One region of the Mesorhizobium sp. M0678 genome, then DNA from elsewhere that is predicted to be linked to it. Evidence: predicted binding sites of a transcription regulator. Region 1 holds the regulator's gene; the other holds the start of a gene.
What was found. The regulator PhoB, encoded in region 1, activates phosphate uptake and scavenging genes when phosphate is short. The targets are predictions, from matches to a motif close to TGTCATNNANCTGTCAT.

Region 2: a site for PhoB is predicted at 1,551-1,567, ahead of NKI29_RS13330 (alkaline phosphatase D family protein). Genes of this name have one in related genera too.

The regions. Positions count from the first base shown of each region.
Region 1 covers NZ_JAMYPT010000010.1:26,632-30,178, forward strand. The annotation lists gene pstB (phosphate ABC transporter ATP-binding protein PstB) at 1-40, shown strand, start outside; gene phoU (phosphate signaling complex protein PhoU) at 73-780, shown strand; gene phoB (phosphate regulon transcriptional regulator PhoB) at 797-1,486, shown strand; gene NKI29_RS18885 (ROK family protein) at 1,496-2,740, opposite strand; gene xylF (D-xylose ABC transporter substrate-binding protein) at 3,027-3,547, shown strand, end outside.
Region 2 covers NZ_JAMYPT010000006.1:89,705-93,251, forward strand. The annotation lists gene NKI29_RS13325 (MFS transporter) at 76-1,359, shown strand; gene NKI29_RS13330 (alkaline phosphatase D family protein) at 1,640-3,214, shown strand; gene NKI29_RS13335 (hypothetical protein) at 3,261-3,542, opposite strand.

The DNA.
Region 1 (3,547 bases):
GAAGCGCACGCAGGACTACATCACTGGCCGCTTCGGCTGAGCCGTTCCGATCATGCATATGAGGACAGGACCATGGGCGAACACACAGTCGCTTCTTTCGACGAGGATCTCGAGCAGATCAGCAAGCTGATCCGCGACATGGCCGACCTCGCCGGTTCGATGGTCGGCGGGGCGACCAAGGCCCTGTTGAATTCCGACAACGTGCTGGCGCAACGCGTCGTTTCCGACGACGCCATCATGGATGCGCGTCAACGCGAACTGGACGACCGCGCCATAACCCTGATCGCCAAACGCCAGCCGATGGCCCACGATCTTCGCCATGTGGTCGGAGCGATCCGCATGGCGGGCGACCTCGAACGCATCGGCGATCTTGCCAAGAATATCGCCAAGCGCGTGAGTGCGGTCGGCCTCAGCGCCACGCCGCGGGACCTGTCGCATTCCATCGACGCGATGGCGCAGCTGGTTCTCATCCAGGTGCAGGGTGTCATCGAGGAATATGCTGCAGGCGATGCGGCCGCGTTGGCCAAGCTGCGTGCCGCCGACGAGCGCATCGACGTCAAATACACGTCCGTGTTCCGCGAGCTCTTGACCTACATGATGGAAGATCCGCGCAACATCACCGCTTGCACGCACCTGCTGTTCTGCGCCAAGAATCTGGAGCGGATCGGCGACCATGTCACCAACATCGCCGAAAATGCGTATTATGTGCTGACCGGCGAGCAATTGCCGGTCAATCGTCCGAAGCAGGACGAAACGACAATGTCCGCACCGGTGACATGATGGGGGTGCCCAGCCGATGATCGCACCACGCATAATGGTGGTGGAGGACGAGGAGCCGTTGGGTGTGCTGCTCCGCTACAATCTCGAATCCGAAGGCTACCAGGTCGAGGTGGTGACACGCGGCGACGAAGCCGAGATCCGTTTGCAGGAGAATGTGCCCGACCTTTTGGTGCTCGACTGGATGATACCAGCGGTTTCCGGCATCGAGCTCTGTCGTCGGTTGCGGGTGCGCCCCGAAACCGAGCGGCTGCCGATCATCATGCTGACCGCGCGCGGCGAGGAGAGCGACCGGGTGCGCGGTCTTTCGACCGGCGCCGACGACTATCTGGTCAAACCGTTTTCGACACCGGAATTCATGGCCAGGGTCAAGGCGCTGCTGCGGCGCGCCAAGCCGGAAGTGCTGTCCAGCGTGCTGAAGGTAGGCGACATCGTGCTCGATCGCGAATCGCACAGGGTCTATCGCAAGAAGAGCGAAATCAGGCTCGGGCCGACCGAATTCCGGCTGCTCGAGTTCATGATGCGGCATCCGGGCCGTGTCTTCTCGCGCAGCCAGTTACTCGATAATGTCTGGGGCGAGACAATCTACATCGACGAACGCACCGTCGACGTGCATGTCGGGCGGCTGCGCAAAGCCGTCAACAACGGCCGGATGCCGGATGTCATCCGCACCATCCGCGGTGCCGGCTATGCGATCAGGGAAGATTGACCCGCCTGGTCAGGCTACGTTCTTTCTGACGCTGGGCCTCATTTGCGCGCCCGGCGCGAAAATCTCCTGGTCGACGAAGCTTAACGCCCGCATCGCGCAGCCTTCGCGGATCAGCGGCAATTCGTTCGGCTCTGTATCGAAGGAGATCGAGCCTGAATGCTGGCCGCCGGCGGTCTGGGCGATTGCCTTCCGCATGGCCGGCTCGATCAGATCGAAGGCGGCGGCACTGGCGCCGACCATCGCGACCGGTGCCGGATCGATCAGCGCGAACAGCGAGCCGAGACCGAAACCCAGCGCTTCGCCGGCCTTGCGGTAGGCCTCGCGTTCCGGCCCATCTTTCTCGCGCGCCCGGGCCGCCAGTGCTCGCATGTCGGCGTCGCTGACGTCGGCGACCGGCTCGCTGTCTTCGCTCATCTGCCTGGCGTTGCGCCAGATGGCGTAGTTGCCGGCATAGGCCTCGATGCAGCCGCGCCGCCCGCAACGGCAGAGCGCGCCGCCCGGACGATGGATCATGTGGCCAAATTCGCCGCCCGAGGAATGCGTCCCGGTGAACAGTTCGCCCTTCAGCACCAGCCCCATGCCGATGCCATGCGAAAGCAGGATGGCGATGAAGTCGTCGCGATAGCGATCCGGATTGCGCCAGCGCAAAGCCACCGCCATCATGTTGCAGTCGTTCTCCACCGTTGCCGGGATGCCGAATTCGTCCTCCAGCATGTCGGCAAAGGCGATGTCGGTCTGCGGCGTGATCGGCGACCACAGCATGGCGCGTGCAGGGGAGTCGGTAATGCCCTGAATCGCCAGGGCGATGCGGGCGACACTGCGGACGTCAAGGTCTGGATCCTGCAGCCGGCGCCGGACGATGGCCATGCATTCACGGATCAGCTCGTCGCGCGGCATGGTCAGCGTGTCCAGCCGGCGCTGTTCCTCGGCGACCACCTGTCCCGTATAGTCGATAATGGCGGCCGACAGGAAATTCAGCGACAACACCACGGTCAGCACCGCCGCCGCTTCCGGGTTGAGGGCGAGGCCGACCTGCGGACGACCGCGTTTCAACGAAACGGGCTCACTTGCCTTGCTCTCGGCGAGGATGCCTTCCCGTATCAGGTCGGAAGAGATCGCCGATATGGTCGAATGACTGAGGCCGGTGGTAGCTGCGATCTCAGTACGCGATGGCTGGCCGGCCCGGCGCACCGCCGAGATCACCATCGCCCGGTTGCGCCGGCGCAAATCGTCATGGCGGATTCCGACCGACATTGTTTTGCTTTCCTCCCGGTTGCCGCGGCCGCTCATGAACCGGAAGCCGTCGGTAATGTCCGACAAATAGTGTCGAATGCAGGCAAATAGTGTCAGATGCAGGTGGCGCTGTCATCGTTTATTCCGACGCTCGAAAAAACTCGCAGAGTCATCAAAATCCATCAGAATCGATGTTGACAGCAGCCGGAGATCGGGCCAGTATTTTTTCGAGGCTCGAAAAAATTAGAGCTTCTAAGCTGGTCTTTGAGCCAATTGGTCACGCCGTACGCGGCGCAGGGAGGATATGATGAAGAAATTCACGACCGCCATTCTGGCGGGTGTCGCCATGACGCTGGCGCTGGCGTCGGTGGCGCAGGCTAAAGACAAGGTCATCGGCGTTTCCTGGTCGAACTTCCAGGAAGAGCGCTGGAAGACAGACGAGGCCGCAATGAAGGCGGCCATCGAGGCCGCAGGCGACAAGTATATTTCCGCCGACGCACAGTCCAACCCCGGCAAGCAGCTCACCGACGTCGAGAGCCTGATCTCGCAGGGCGCCAACGCACTGATCATCCTGGCGCAGGACGCCTCGGCCATCGGGCCGGCCGTGCAGAAGGCACTGGACGAAGGCATCCCGGTCGTCGGCTATGACCGGCTGATCGAGAACAAGGACGTGTTCTATCTGACCTTCGACAACAAGGAAGTCGGCCGCATGCAGGCCCGCGAAGTCTTCAAGGTGAAGCCGGAAGGCAACTACGTCTTCATCAAGGGTTCGGGTTCCGATCCGAATGCCGATTTCCTGTTTGCCGGTTCGATGGAGGTGCTGAAGGA
Region 2 (3,547 bases), on a different contig from region 1:
CTGCCGGTTAGCTGGTTGACAATGTTACCGGTCGGTACGTATGTTTCGCGCTCCTGCAACGTACCGGTCAGTAACATGATAGCTCAATCCCGCCCGTTTGGCCAGCGCTACGCTTTCGTCGTGGTCGCCGTCATCTTCCTCTGCCTGCTGATCGCAGCGGGCCTGCGTTCGGCGCCGGCAGTCATGATGCTGCCGCTGGAGAACAGTTTCGGCTGGCGGCGCGACGTGGTGTCGCTGGCGGCGGCCACCGGCATCTTCCTCTACGGCCTGACCGGGCCGTTTGCCGCGGCGCTGATGGAGCGGATCGGGCTGCGCCGCACCTTGCTTGCCGCGCTGCTGTTGATGTCGGGATCGACCGCGCTCAGCCTGTTGATGACCAAACCGTGGCATCTGCTCCTCACCTGGGGCGTGTTTTCCGGCGTCAGCTCGGGCGCCGTCGCCACCGTGCTCGGCGCGACCATCGTCAACCGCTGGTTCAAGACCAATCGCGGCCTGGTGATGGGACTGATGTCGGCGTCCAGTGCCACCGGGCTGCTGGTCTTCCTGCCGCTGCTCGCCTCGCTCGCCCAGTCGGGCGGCTGGAGGCCGATTGTCATCGCGGTCTCGGTTGCCACCGCCTGCCTGCTGCCGCTGGTCTGGCTGCTGGTGCCGGAGCGGCCGGCCTCCATCGGCATGGTGCGCTATGGCGCCGAGCTCGACGACGTGCCCCCGTCACCACCTGCCGCGCAAGGCAATTTCCTCGCGCATACGATGAGCACGCTGCGCCGCGCCGCCGGCACGCGCGTCTTTTGGTATCTGTTCGCCACCTTCTTCGTTTGCGGCTTCACCACCAACGGGTTGGTTGGCACGCACCTGATCGCCTTTTGCGGCGATATGGGCATCGGCGAAGTGCAGGCTGCAGGCCTGCTCTCGATGATGGGCATCTTCGATCTTATCGGCACAACGCTGTCGGGCTGGCTCACCGACCGTTTCGACCCGCGCAAGCTGCTCGGCGTCTATTACGGTATTCGCGGCCTGTCGCTGATCTATTTGCCCTATTCCGGCTTCTCGGCGACCAGCCTGATCATCTTCGCCGTGTTTTACGGACTGGACTGGATCGCGACGGTGCCGCCGACGCTCAGGCTTTCCAACGAGGCGTTCGGCGACCGCAGCGGGCCGATCGTCTTCGGCTGGATCGTCGCCGGCCATCAGGTGGGTGCGGCAACCGCCGCTGCCTTCGGTGGCACCATGCGTGAGCTTCAGGGCAACTATCAGCTTGCCTTCCTGATCGCCGGCATGACGGCAATAGCCGCCGCCTGCATCTCGCTGCTGATCAACACCAGCCGCCCGGCGTTTGATCCGGAACCGCAGGCGGCGTAGGGCGCAATCGGCCGTGCTAATCTCCCCCCTTGAGGGGGAGATGGCCGCGACGCGGCCAGAGGGGGTCGGTCCGACTGGGCTCGGCCCCTTATCGCCGATGCAAGAGGTCGGTGCTCCATGCGAGACGACCCCCTTCTGTCGCCTTCGGCGACATCTCCCCCTCAAGGAGGGAGATTCGCCAGCCTGTTCACTGTTATCAAACCTTCATCGTTTCGAAATGTGCCTGAAACATTGAAGCTGGAGCTTGGCGGCGACGTTCAATGCCATCCAGGAGACAGCCATGAACAAGATTTCGATGACGCGACGCGCTTTCGTCACGTCGGCCAGCGCCGTTGGCCTGGTCGGCGCCTCGGGCCTCGCCCTTCCCTATTACTCGCGCGCCAATCAGCGCCCGGCTTTCACCCATGGCATCCAGTCCGGCGACGTCGACGCCACCAGCGGCATGGTCTGGACACGCACCGACCGGCCGTCGCGCGTCATGTTCGAGGTGTCGCCGACCGAAAGCTTCACCAATGCCGTCCGCCTGGCGCCGCTCGATACCTCGCCGGCCAGCGATTATACGGTGAAGCGGCTGCTTACCGATCTCGCCTCCGACCAGGACATCTTCTACCGCATGGTCGCGGCCGATCTTGCCGACATCAACGCCGTTTCCGAGCCGGTCGTCGGCCGCTTCCGCACGGCACCTGCCTCGAAGCGCGACATTCGCTTTGCCTGGTCGGGCGACACCGCCGGCCAAGGCTGGGGCATCGACGAGACCGGCATGAAGACCTACGCCACCATTGCCAAGCACACGCCCGACTTCTTCCTGCATTCGGGCGATACGATCTATGCCGATGGTGCGATGAAGGACGAGGTCGACCTGCCCAACGGCGGCAAGTGGAAAAACAAAGTGCTGATCGACGAGAAGCGCAGGGTTGCCGAGACGCTGGACGAATACCGGGCGCAGTGGAAATACAACATGATGGACAGGCATTTGCTGGCGCTCAGCGCCATCTGTCCGACCTTCTATCAGTGGGATGACCACGAGGTGCTGAACAACTGGTCGGAATCGAAGGACCTGAGCGCCGACGATCGCTACACTGAAAAATCCATCCATGTGCTGGCGGCACGTGCGGCGCGCGCCTTCCACGAAATGACGACGATCCGTTACGAGCCGTCGGAGCCGGGCCGCGTCTACCGCAAGATCGCCTATGGTCCGCTGCTCGACGTGTTCTTCCTCGACATGCGTTCCTACCGCGGCCCCAACGGTCCGGATATGCAGGAGACGATGACGCCGCAATCGCGCATCCTCGGTGAACAGCAGATCAAGTGGCTGAAGCGTGAACTGGCGAATTCCAACGCAACCTGGAAAATCATCGCCGCCGACATGCCGCTCGGCCTCGTCGTCTGGAACGACGGCACCAAGAAGGTAGGGGCCGAGGCGGTCAGCAATGGCGACAATGGCCCGGCCAAAGGGCGTGAGCTGGAAATTGCCGACCTTCTTCGCTATATAAAGAATGCGGGTATCAGCAACACTGTCTGGCTCACCGCAGACGTGCATTACACAGCCGCGCATTACTACAATCCGGACAAGGCGCAGTTCCAGGACTTCAATCCGTTTTGGGAATTCGTTTCGGGTCCGATCCATTCCGGCACGTTCGGGCCTAATGGTTTCGATATGACATTCGGCCCGGAGCTGAAGTTCATAAAGGCACCAACTGCCGAACAGGGTCAAAACCTGGCGCCTTCGGCCGGCCTGCAGTTCTTCGGGCTCGTCGAAATCGATGGCGCCACCGAGCAGTTGACGGTGCGGCTGATGGATCGCGACGACAGCGAACTCTACAAGGTCACGCTCGATCCGGTGCGGTCGGCGTGAGCGACGGCGCCACTACCCTCGGGCCAGCCCGAGGGTAGGACGTATATCAATCGGGATAGCAGACGACGGGAATGTTGGGCCAGACGGCGCTGTCGCATCCGGCATTTTGCTGCCGCTGCTTGAAGGCGGCGCTGACCGGCCCGGTCACCACCGGATCGACGCCATCGGGAGCATCGGCAAAAAGCTGCTCCGCCGACGGCTTGTCGGACGACAAAGCAGACCGCGTCTCCTTGAACGACGCCGCCGACTGCGCCGCGCCGGCCGCGAGGAGGACGGCGAGCGCGGTACATGCCAAAATCGGCCGGAGTTTGATGCCTATCTCGATCATGAAAT